Regions from separate parts of the Rhizobium sp. BK275 genome, predicted to be linked through region 3. Evidence: riboswitches for the same ligand, from Rfam matches in the RefSeq annotation. Region 3 holds a riboswitch; each other region holds the start of a gene.

Region 1 (4,073 bases), on a different contig from region 3:
TCTTTGCCGGCACGGTCAATGGCGATGCAGCATTGCGTGTTCGCGTGACGGCCGCTGCCGAGGACAATACGATTGCCCGCGTCGTCAAGCTGGTGGAGGAGGCGCAGGAATCCAAGGCGCCGACGGAGCGCTTCATCGACCGCTTTTCGCGCTATTACACGCCGGGTGTTGTCGTCGTGGCGGTCCTGGTGGCGATCCTGCCGCCGCTGCTGACGGGTGCGGCTTGGGGCGAATGGATCTACAAGGGCCTTGCGATCCTGCTGATCGGTTGCCCTTGCGCTCTGGTCATTTCGACGCCTGCAGCCATTGCCGCCTCGCTTTCGGCGGGTGCGCGCCGCGGGTTGCTGATGAAGGGCGGCGCGGTTCTGGAATCGCTTGGCAAGGTGACGGCCGTCGCCTTTGACAAGACGGGCACGTTGACCGCGGGAAAGCCGCAGGTAACCGATATCATTGCCTTTGGACGTCCCGATGCGCAGGTGCTGTCACGCGCCGCGGTCCTGGAGCAGGGCTCCAGCCATCCGCTGGCGCTGGCGATCCTCAACCGGGCGAGGGCCGATGGTGCACCTATGCCGCCGGCTTTCGAACTTGAGGCGCTGCCGGGCAAGGGTGTGACGGGCAAGGTGGGCGGCGAGACGCTCGATCTCCTGTCGCCGCCGGCTGCGCGTGAGCGTGGGGCGCTGAATGAGGGGCAGGATGAGCAGGTCGCTGTCCTGAACGGCGCGGGCAAAAGTGTTTCGGTGCTGCTGATCGATGGCGTCGCTGCCGGCCTGATCGCCATGCGCGACGAGCCGCGCGAGGACGCAAAGAGCGGCGTTGCGGCGCTGAAGGCGGCCGGTGTGCGCGCCATTATGCTGACCGGCGACAACAAGCGCACGGCCGCTGCCGTTGCCGGCGATCTCGGCATCGACTGGCGCGGCGAGCTTCTGCCGCAAGACAAGCAGCGCATTGTCGGCGAGTTGAAGCGCGAAGGGCTTTTCGTCGCCAAGGTCGGTGACGGCATCAATGATGCGCCGGCGCTTGCGGCTGCCGATGTCGGCATTGCCATGGGCGGTGGCGCCGATGTGGCGCTGGAAACGGCGGATGCGGCGGTGCTGCATGGACGTGTCGGCGACGTGGCGCGCATGATCGACCTTTCGAAGCGGACGATGCGCAATATCATGCAGAACATCACTATCGCGCTCGGGCTGAAGGCGGTGTTTCTCGTCACCACCATCCTTGGCATCACTGGCCTGTGGCCGGCGATCCTGGCGGATACGGGCGCGACCGTGCTGGTGACGATGAACGCGCTTCGCCTTCTTCGGATAAGGACGTAAGGATTTCTTTGGCAGCGTGATGCGGCAGGGGCACGCTTGCCACATCACTGTTCTCGGGATCCGCCGATCTGGAGCAAGGAGCCAGTTCGGTGCCTTAACTGGAGCTGCCTCAGCAACAACAGGCGTGCCTTTTGCGCGACGCCACATCACGATTCGGGCATGAATCCCGAAGCAAAAATCGCGAAGCGGCTACAGGCTTGCTCTCTTCCTCCCAGCCGTCTCCACTGCCTGTTTTCTTGATCATTTGTTAACCACGTTTTTCACAGGAATGCAGCGATTTCAAACATCCCGTAACGCGATGCACAAACCATCCGTTGACGCAAACCGGGATTCGCGTACTATATCTAGTGTTCAAGGTTCCTTCGATTCGTGAGGGTCGGGGGCTAAGACGGGAATACGGTGCGTTTCGCCATGACGGCGCGACAAAGCCGGAGCTGCCCCCGCAACTGTAAGCGGCGAGCAACTGTCCGATTTCGGGTCACTGAGGCATGACGCTTTGGGAAGGCTGGGGCAGGGGCTTCGACCCGTAAGCCAGGAGACCTGCCTTGAATAAAACGTCCACGGGCGGGATGTCCGGAAGGTCGCGTGCATGAAAGCGGAATCTATCCGTCCTGTTACGCTGCCCCGAACGTCCGCATGAGCACTTCGGGGTTGAAGTTATGTCGAGAACGTCAAGGCCGCCGCCCGCGCAAATCCTGCAAGGGATAATTTCAGGCGTTTAAACGCCAACTCTGCAAGATCATCATCAAGCGTTGCCCCGGACGCCGTAAGGCGCCCGATCCCAGTATTGCGTCCGGAATCCATTGACATCACGAGGAACATGATGAGCGTTACCGTTTACAGCAAGCCTGCCTGCGTTCAGTGCACCGCCACCTACCGTGCCCTCGACCGTCTGGGCGTCGACTATCAGATCATCGATATTTCCGAGGATGCCGACGCGCTCGATCGCGTTCGCGGCATGGGCTACATGCAGGTTCCTGTTGTCGTTGCCGGCGAGAACCACTGGGCGGGCTTCCGTCCCGACATGATCAGCGCCCTCTCCTGATTGGAGAAGAGCGATGGGCCTGATCGTCTATTATTCCAGCCGGTCCGAGAATACCCATCGTTTCGTCGAGAAGCTGGGACTACGCGCGGCGCGCATTCCCGTCGGCGTTGAAGACATCCACATCCGCGAACCCTATGTGCTGATCTCGCCCACCTATTGTGGGGACGGTGGCAAGGGCGCCGTACCCAAGCAGGTGATCCGCTTCCTCAACGATGCGGAAAACCGCTCCAACATCCGCGGCGTGATTGCAGCGGGCAACAGCAATTTCGGCGAGACCTACGGGCTTGCCGGCGACGTGGTCTCGCAGAAGTGCCAGGTGCCGTATCTCTACAGGTTCGAGCTTCTGGGAACTGCCGAGGATGTCGCCAATGTCAAAGACGGGATGGGACGATTTTGGACACGGGGACAAACCTGACGCGGGATGCGGGGGCAAAACCGCTCAAGGCAGTGGAAGCGCTGGACTATCATGCGCTGAACGCGATGCTGAACCTCTATGACGACGAGGGCAAGATTCAGCTCGACAAGGACCGCATGGCGGCCAAGCAGTATTTCCTGCAGCATGTGAACCAGAATACGGTGTTCTTCCACAACCTCAGGGAAAAGCTCGATTACCTAGTCACCGAGCGCTATTACGAGCAGGAGGTGCTCGACCAGTATTCCTTCAATTTCGTCCGCGATCTGTTCGATCAGGCCTATGCCAAGAAATTCCGTTTCCCGACCTTCCTCGGCGCATTCAAATATTACACCAGCTATACGCTGAAGACCTTCGACGGTAAGCGCTATCTGGAGCGCTACGAAGATCGCATCTGCATGGTGGCGCTGGCGCTCGCCAGAGGCAATGAACAGCTTGCTCGCGATCTGATGGAAGAAATCATCTCCGGCCGTTTCCAGCCGGCAACCCCGACCTTCCTCAATGCTGGCAAGAAGCAACGCGGCGAACTCGTTTCGTGCTTCCTGCTGCGTGTCGAAGACAATATGGAATCGATCGGCCGCTCCATCAATTCGGCACTGCAGCTTTCCAAGCGCGGCGGCGGCGTGGCGCTTTCCCTGACCAATATTCGCGAGGCGGGTGCGCCGATCAAGCAGATCGAAAACCAGTCTTCCGGCATCATCCCCGTCATGAAGCTGCTGGAAGACTCGTTCTCCTACGCCAACCAGCTCGGTGCCCGGCAGGGTGCGGGTGCGGTCTATCTCAATGCCCACCATCCCGACATCATGCGCTTCCTCGATACCAAGCGCGAAAATGCCGACGAGAAGATCCGCATCAAGACGCTGTCGCTCGGCGTCGTCGTACCTGATATCACCTTCGAACTCGCCAAAAACAATGAGGATATGTACCTCTTCTCGCCCTATGACGTGGAGCGGGTCTATGGCGTGCCCTTCACCGAGATATCGGTGACGGAAAAGTACCGCGAGATGGTGGCGGATGCGCGTATTACAAAGAAGAAGATCAAGGCGCGCGAATTCTTCCAGGTCATTGCCGAAATCCAGTTCGAGAGCGGCTATCCCTACATCATGTTCGAAGACACGGTGAACCGAGCAAACCCGATCGCCGGTCGCATCAGCATGAGCAATCTCTGCTCGGAGATCCTGCAGGTGAGCGAGGCCAGCGAATTCAACGACGACCTCTCCTACAAGACGATGGGCAAGGATATTTCCTGCAATCTCGGTTCGCTGAACATCGCTATGGCGATGGATTCGTCTGATTTCGGCAA
Region 2 (4,073 bases), on a different contig from region 3:
GACGCGGGCAAGCGCTTCCTCGACGGCGGCATCGTCATCGGAGCCCCAGGAGGCGAGGAGGCCGCGATGCGGCGTGCGGCCGAGGCGCACGACATCGAGCACGGTGATCTGCGTATCCGTCGTCGACTGCTGCTCGACGAAGGCGATGCGGCGGGCAAGGGCAGCGCGCGAAAGGCCGGAGACATCGTCGTCGCCGAGGCGGATGATGCCGGATCCGACCTGCCGCAGCCGGCAGATCAGGCGAAGCAGGCTCGATTTGCCGGAGCCGTTCGGCCCGAGCAGGCCGAGCACCTTGCCTCTTTCGACCGATATGCTGACGCCATTGACGATGACGGTATTGCCGACGGCATAGGTGACCTTGTCGACTGATATGCTCATGCGCTTCTCCGCACGCGATAGAGGATGATGGCGAAGGCCGGGGCGCCGAAGAGCGCGGTGACGACGCCGATCGGCAGGATCTGCTGCGGAATGATGATGCGCGAGATGATATCGGCGCCGACCATGAAGAGCGCCCCCCCAAGCGCGGTCGCCGGCAGCAGGCGGCCATGCGCCGGCCCGACGAGGAAGCGGGCGGCATGGGGAATGACGAGGCCGACGAAGCCGATGGAGCCGACCATGCTGACGACGCTCGCCGTCATCGCGGCCGTGACGGCGAGCAGGGTGAACTGCACGCGGCGCACGGGGACGCCGAGCGCGGCTGCGGCATCCGTGCCGAAGGCGAAGGCATCGAGGGCGCGCACATGCGCCAGGCAGAGGATGAAGCCGATCACGGCGATGGGCACGGAGAGATAGACATCCGGCCAGCGCACGCCGCTCAGCGATCCCAGCAGCCAGAAGAGCACGCCGCGGGCCTGTTCGGCATTGGCCGAAGTGGTGACGATATAGGAGGTCAGCGCATTGAAGAGCTGCGAGCCCGCCACACCGCAGAGAATGATGCGCTCGCTGGTGCCGCCCGCACCCGCGGCGAGTACGCCGACCAGCAGGAAGGCGGCGACCGCGCCGATGAAGGCGCCGCTCGACAGGCCGAGTATGCCATAACCGAAGCCTGATATCATGATGCAGACGGCTCCCGTCGATGCGCCGGCGGAGATGCCGAGCACATAGGGTTCGGCAAGCGGGTTGCGCAGCAGCGCCTGCAGGATCGCGCCGCAGAGTGCCAGCGACGCACCGGCGCTTGCCGCCACGAGCGCGCGGCTGAGGCGGTAATCCCAGATGATGCCCTGGTGGATGCGGCTGAGCTCGAACGCCGTGCCGAACAGGCGGTTGGAAACCGCCTTTGCGGTGGTGGCGAGCGGAATGGTGATTTCGCCGATCGACACGGCAAGGCTGACCATCAGGCCGAGCAGGATGACGGCGGCGATGGTGAGCGCGGCAAGCGCCCACCATGTCCTCTGTGGCGAAAGCGCCTGTCTCACTGCGCCAGACCGAAGGACTTGATGCCCTTTGCCAGCGTTTCGATGCCGTCGATCGTGCGGATCGTCGGGTTCATCGACTGCGCGTCCATCATGATGAAGCGCTTGCTTTTCACCGCATCCAGTTCCCTGGTGACCGGATCATTCTCCAGGAAATCCACCTTCACCTTGGGATCGTCGGCGGCATAGCGGCGGCGGTCCATCGTGGCGATGACGATGACGGAGGGATTGGCCTGCGTAATGGTTTCCCAGCCGACGAGGGGCCATTCCTCTTCAGTCGTCACGACGTTTCTCGCGCCGAGCGTTTTCAGGATATAGGCCGGGGCGCTGTTCTTGCCGGCGATGAAGGCATCGCCCTTGACCTCCTTGCTGGAGAACCAGAAGACGACGGGCAGGTTCTTGGCCGCAGCACCGGCGACGGAGGCAACGGCATCGGCCTCGCGCTTTTTCAGCTCGGCGATCAGCGCGTCGCCGCGGTCTTTCACGTCGAAGATCTCGGAGAGTTCGGCGATTTCCTGATAGATCAGGTCCATCGTGAACAGTTCCTTGCGCACGCCATCGCCGCCATCGGTGTTGACCTTGGCGACGCAATCGGCCGGCGCGACATAGGTGTTGATGCCGAGATCCCTGAATTGCTCGCGCTTGCCGACGGAGCCTTGCGTGCCGACATGCCATTCGAATTCGGCAGCCACAAGATCGGGCTCCGCGCCGACGACGGATTCGAAGCTCGGGTCATTGTCGGCCAGCCGTTTGATCCTGCTGTTATCATCGGCATATTGCGGCAGGACCGGGCCGACCCAGACGGCGGTGCCTGCGATCTTGTCGGCAAGGCCGAGCGAGAACAGCACTTCGGTCATGCCTTGGCCGATCGAGACGATCTTGGCCGGCGCCTTTTCGAAGGTGACCTGCTGGCCGCAATTGGTGAGGGTGAGGGGATATTGGGTGGCGGCAAGTGCGGGCGCAGCAAAGCCGGCCAGCCCGAGCGCGAGGGAAAAGCTCTTCAGACGCTGTCGCATGGGAAACTCTCGATCAAAGGAAAAAGGCTAGCGGATGCCGGTGCGCGCGAATGCGCGAACGAAAGCCGGCGAGCGGGAAGCTAGTGGCGGATCGTCCAATCGAGACGGATGGATGGCGGCAGGTGGAGAGGGGGCGTGTCAATCATGTCTGCTCCTTGTCGGGCATCCCCGCCCGGCTTGATTGGATCGTGATCGACGGCAGGTCTCCTGGCTCGCGAATATGTGCCGGTCATCTGCCTTCCCGCGAAAACGCAGTGGCACGGCCCTGAGGCCGAGGGCATGACCGCTGAAGCGATCAACCCCGAGATCGACAATCCGCTTACAGTTGCGGGGGCAGCCACGGTCTCGGTCCCTCTTGGGTCGTCCTCACCGTGTTCCCTATTATTCCCCTCGGAGTTCTCTTCGGGGAACCGTCGCCCCGATCTATGACGCCGCCATGGGCGACGTCAAGCGGCGGAATGCGAAGTGTGTCGGGTCCGAGGCCGCCTTAGTGGCTGGCGCCCGAGCCGCCGGCGGCGACAAGCCCGAAGGGCTGACCCTCGACGGGGATCGTGCGTACCTCCTTCAGCGTCTGCGTGCTGACGAGGCGGATCAGGCTGTGGCGGGGGTCGGTGATGGCGATATCATCGCCGGCCACGGCCAGCCGCGGGCGGGCATCGCGCCAATGGCCATCCTTGCTGTAGGGCTCGGTCACGGTTTCCGATCTCACGATCTCGCCCTTGACTGTGTCGAGCAGATGCAGCCTGCCGTCTTCGGTCAGAATATAGGCATTCTGGAATCTTGCCGGATCGAGGGTGAAATCGACGCGCCGTGTCGGAAGGTCGACGAGGCGGTAGGGCGTCTCGGTGCTGTCGGGATCGATCAATACCACCTTATCCTCCCCGTAATTGCCGAGGAAAAACTGCATGGAACGGCCGCCGAGCAGGGTGGAAACCTTGCCTTGCGGCAGCGATGCGCCATAGGCGAGCATCGCGAGTTTGGGGCCTTCCGTGCCGCCGGGGCGGGCGACGAGTACGCCTTCCTCGCAACCGAAGGCGACGAGGCGGGCGGAGGTTGCCTCGCCATGCAGGCCGGTGCAGGGCGCAACATCGCCGATCTGCCGGCCATCACGATCGAGCACCCTGAGGCCAAGGCGCGGCGGCAGTTCGCCCTCCTTGACCGGGGCCTGCATGTTGGGCGCGGAAACCAGCAGGTGATTGCCCATGGGTACCGCGACGCCGTGATGGGCGGCGATGGTATTGACGGCCTTCGGCTCCGGCTTTTCCTGCAGCAGGCTGCTTTCCTTCAAGAGATCGAAGCGATCGGTGCGATCGTAGAAGATCGCCACGTCATCGCCATGCGTTACCACATGGCCCGGCTTCTCGCCCTTTATCGTCGCGCCGACCAGCTTCGGCGGCGTCACTTCGAGATCGCGATGCTCCCCATGATCGGAAAGGGCAATGCCGGTATCGATGACATGAACGACATTCTCTTCGCCCTGGACAGCAAAGACGGTGCGCCCGGTGTCGCTCAGCGACAGGGCGGCATAACCCTTGAGATCGAAGCGACCGATCTCACTCCCGCTCGCAAGATCGATGGCGCGGACGACCGGCAGGCTGTGATCAGCCACGAAAAGCCGCCAGCTCTGCTGCTGTTCCTCTTCGGC
Region 3 (4,073 bases):
TCGACGGCATCGTGGTCATCGGCAAAACGACCGGCAGCAACGGCGGCACTATCGACGACGGTGATCACGCCATCGACGGTGACTTCGCTACGAATATCCGGCCAGTTGAAGGCGGCCACCAGCGGCTGCGGCAGCGCGAGGCCCGAGGTTTCGATAACGATATGGTCCGGGCGCTGCTCACGCTCCAGAAGCTTGGTCATGGTCGGAATGAAATCGTCGGCGACCGTGCAGCAGATGCAGCCATTGGTGAGTTCGATAATATCGTCCTCGGTGCAGTTTTCCGCCCCGCATCCCTTCAGCACATCGCCATCGACGCCGAGATCGCCGAACTCGTTGATGATGAGCGCGATCTTCTTGCCGCCGGCATTGGCGAGCAGGTTGCGGATCATGGTCGTCTTGCCGGCACCAAGGAAGCCGGTGATGACGGTTGCGGGAATTTTCTGCTGCATGGAACTAACCCTTCATTTTCAGCGGCAGTCCGGCCGCGATGAAATAGACGTCGTCGGCATTTGCCGCGATCATTTGGTGCAACCGGCCGGTATGGTCGCGAAACTCGCGCGCCATGCGGTTCTCAGGCACGATGCCGAGGCCGACTTCATTGGAAACGATGACGAGCCGCGCCTTCGCCCGCGGCAGGAAGGCGGCGAGCGCTGCGGACTGGGCAGCGATATCGCGCCCGTCCATCATCAGGTTGGTGAGCCAGAGCGTCAGGCAGTCGACCAGGATCGCCCTGCCCTCGCCATCGATGGCCGCAAGGCGCTCCGTAAGATCGAGCGGCTCCTCGTGCGTGGTCCAGGAGGGACCGCGATCGGCCTTGTGCTGGTCGATGCGCGCCTGCATCTCGTCGTCCCAGGCGCGGCCGGTGGCGATGTAGTGCCGGTCGAGGCCGCCGGACGTGACAAGGTTTTCGGCGAAACGGGATTTGCCGGAGCGGGCGCCGCCGAGGATGAAGGTGGCGGTCATGACAACACCGCCTGCGGAGGATGGGCGCGGCCCCCTCTGCTTCCCTCATTCCTGTGCTTGTCACAGGAATCCAGCCACGGCGCGTCTGCGCCGTGAATGAATCCATGCCAATGTGAAATGAGTCTATCGTGCCCAAGGACTTGGGCACGCTGGATTCCTGTGACAAGCACAGGAATGAGGGAGGAGAGGAAAGCACGCGCCGGCTGACGTCCAATGACAGGCACCAAGGCTCCATCATTTCGAGCTCCCGGCCAGCGATCTCTTATACGCACCGCCAGAGGCAGCGCTGATTCACATTCTTCAGCCAAAACAACCTCCGTGCTGGCAGCGGGCAAAACACCCAGTTGGGCACTATGCCCGGCACGGACGGCAGGTCTCCTGGCTCGCAGTTGTCGGCCGCGATAGGGGCAACCGTTTCCGGTCGCCCCTGATCGTGCCAGCGGATCTGCCTCGCCTTCCCGGCTGCATCTCGTGAAAAGGCGGACGATTCGTAGAAAGAGAGGCGTCCTGCCCCGGCTGATCACGATGCATTTCCAGTGGCTTTTCCGGCACTTGTTCCACCTCGCCCGCCCGCAGGATGCGGGCCGTCGGCGCGGCAGTCGAAATGCCGGACGGAAGACCCTGACTGCTCTACAGTCGCGGGGTCGGCTGTGATGAAGGCGCCCGGCTTGGGTCCGCCTCGTCACATTCCCTTTTCATCCGGAAGGCGTCAGGCCGATCCGGAACCATCCATTATGTGGTTTCATGGTTAGGCGCGCGCAACCCCCATGTCAATTGCCGCGCACTGTGCCAGAGAGGTTCATCTCTACTTACACTACCAAGATTATCGTGTTTATTCAAAAACTTACGCCATAGAAACTTTACTGCCCGGCCGGTATTTTGCCGCAATTGGCAGGCATGCGAGTGCCGCCTACCACCCTTGACCGCCGCTCCTGTCGCCTAGTTCTCCTATGATGCTCTCCCGAATGGATATCCGCCGCTTCCGGCCCTTCACAACCATTTTCGATTTGGGGCGCCTGCGCGCCCTCGCCAGACAAAGTGAAATGGGCCTGGTCTTTGCCGGCGCGCTGGTCGGCATCGCTGCGGGACTGGCGGTCAGCGCCATGAGTTTCGTGTCCGAGGCAATGCACCGGTTGATCTTCGGCATCGAAACCGAAACACGGCTCAGCGCTTCGCAGATCGACAACCAGTTCCTGCTGATGACGGCGCCTTTCGCAGGCGGCATCCTGCTCGGCATCCTGATCTTCATCCTCGCCAAGTGGCGCAAGAAGCCGCTGGTCGACCCGATCGAGGCCAATGCGCTGCATGGCGGCCGCCTGTCGTTGACCGACAGCATCCTTGTCGCCGTCCAGAACGTCGTCTCCAACGGCTTCGGCGCCTCCGTGGGGCTGGAGGCCGGCTACACGCAGCTTGCCGCCGGCATCGCCTCGAAGTTCGGGCTGAAGCTGCAGCTTCGCCGAGCGGACCTTCGCATCCTCGTCGGTTGCGGTGCAGCCGGTGCCATCGCGGCCGCCTTCAATGCGCCGCTGACCGGCGCCTTTTACGCCTTCGAGCTCATCATCGGCACCTATACCATCGTCTCGCTGACACCGGTCGTCGTGGCAGCCCTCGTCGCCACGCTGGTTGCCCGCCTGCTTGCCGGCAGCGATTTCATCATCGATGTCGGCAGTTTCGGCGCTGTCCAGCCGGCCGATTACGTGCCGGCGATCGCACTCGGCGCCTTCTGCGCCGGCATCGGCATCCTGCTCATGCAGGGCGTCGCCTTCGTCGAGGAACTGGCGCGAAAGAGTTCCGTCCCGCTGCCCTTTCGCCCGGCGCTCGGCGGCATCGTCGTCGGCCTGCTGGCGCTGGTCTCGCCGCAGATTCTGGCCGCCGGACATGGTGCACTGCATCTGAACCTCGCCAACGAAGTGACGATCCCAGCCCTTATCAGCCTGTTTTTGCTGAAATCGGTGGCTTCGGCGGTCTCGATCGGCTCCGGCTTCAGGGGCGGCCTGTTCTTCGCCTCGCTCTTCATGGGCGCCCTGCTCGGCAAGCTCTTTGCCTATTCCGCCCCCTATTTCGCCGATGCGACACTAACGCCCGTGATCTACGCCGTCGTCGGCATGAGTTCGCTTGCCGTCGCCGTCATCGGCGGGCCGCTGACCATGACCTTCCTGGCACTGGAGATTACCGGCGACTTTCCGATCACCGCCCTCGTGCTCGCCGCCGTCATCACCTCCTCACTCGTGGTGCGCACCACCTTCGGCTACTCCTTCGCCACATGGCGCTTTCACCTGCGCGGCGAGAGCATCCGCAGCGCCCATGATGTCGGCTGGATCCGCAACCTGACCGTCGACAAGCTGATGCGATCAGACGTGAAGACCGCAAAACTCGGAATAACGATGGACGCGTTCAAGGAGGCCTTCCCGATCGGCTCGACGCAGCGCGTCATTCTCGTCGAAGACGGCGACAAATATGCCGGTCTCGTGCTCGTGCCGGAAATCTACGCAAACCCCACCAGCGCGCAGGACGAAGCCCAGAATCTTGGTGATTTCATCCGCTATAAAAACGATTTCCTGCAGCCGCAGATGAACGCCAAGCAGGCAGCCGCGATCTTCGACAAGACCGAAAGCGAAGCGCTCGCCGTCGTCAACAACCTCATCGAGCGCAAGGTGATCGGCCAGCTCAGCGAAAGCCACACACTGCGCCGCTACAGCGAAGAACTCGACCGCCGCCGCCGCGAAGTTTCAGGCGAGATTTGAGACATCTGCCGCACGCTGCAGGAGTGAAGGGAGATCTCCCCTCACATCCTGACCGTCATGCCGCCGTCGACGGTCAGGATGTGGCCGTTGACGAAGGAAGCTGCGCCGCTTGCGAGAAACAGCGCCGCGCCGGCGATCTCATCCGGGCGGCCCCAGCGCTGGACCGGGATGCGCTGGCGCACAAAGGGCATCAATTCCTCGTTCGCAGCCATTGCCGCGTTCGTCTCGGTGGCGAACCAGCCGGGCGCAATCGCGTTGCTGGTGATGCCGTGCGGGCCGAATTCGACCGCCATGCCGCGCATCAGGCCGGTAAGGCCCTGCTTGGCCGCCGGATAGACGCAGTCACCGGGCATGACGACATGGCCG

What was found. A riboswitch is a leader RNA that binds a small molecule or an ion and turns the genes downstream of it on or off. The one in region 3 is predicted to bind cobalamin.
Region 1: it holds a riboswitch for cobalamin, as region 3 does, so the genes downstream of both, nrdH (glutaredoxin-like protein NrdH) here and cobU (bifunctional adenosylcobinamide kinase/adenosylcobinamide-phosphate guanylyltransferase) in region 3, are expected to answer to the same signal.
Region 2: it holds a riboswitch for cobalamin, as region 3 does, so the genes downstream of both, FHT82_RS29225 (ABC transporter substrate-binding protein) here and cobU (bifunctional adenosylcobinamide kinase/adenosylcobinamide-phosphate guanylyltransferase) in region 3, are expected to answer to the same signal.

Annotation. Positions count from the first base shown of each region.
Region 1 covers NZ_JACHZL010000008.1:379,522-383,594, reverse strand. Annotated here, with positions in the region: gene FHT82_RS25300 (heavy metal translocating P-type ATPase) at 1-1,313, shown strand, start outside; cobalamin riboswitch at 1,651-1,876, shown strand; gene nrdH (glutaredoxin-like protein NrdH) at 2,137-2,358, shown strand; gene nrdI (class Ib ribonucleoside-diphosphate reductase assembly flavoprotein NrdI) at 2,372-2,773, shown strand; gene nrdE (class 1b ribonucleoside-diphosphate reductase subunit alpha) at 2,752-4,073, shown strand, end outside.
Region 2 covers NZ_JACHZL010000012.1:67,522-71,594, reverse strand. Annotated here, with positions in the region: gene FHT82_RS29235 (ABC transporter ATP-binding protein) at 1-378, opposite strand, end outside; gene FHT82_RS29230 (iron ABC transporter permease) at 375-1,415, opposite strand; gene FHT82_RS29225 (ABC transporter substrate-binding protein) at 1,412-2,428, opposite strand; cobalamin riboswitch at 2,608-2,858, opposite strand; gene FHT82_RS29220 (metallochaperone AztD) at 2,916-4,073, opposite strand, start outside.
Region 3 covers NZ_JACHZL010000011.1:129,761-133,833, reverse strand. Annotated here, with positions in the region: gene cobW (cobalamin biosynthesis protein CobW) at 1-449, opposite strand, end outside; gene cobU (bifunctional adenosylcobinamide kinase/adenosylcobinamide-phosphate guanylyltransferase) at 454-963, opposite strand; cobalamin riboswitch at 1,314-1,708, opposite strand; gene FHT82_RS28610 (chloride channel protein) at 1,917-3,707, shown strand; gene FHT82_RS28605 (SDR family oxidoreductase) at 3,749-4,073, opposite strand, start outside.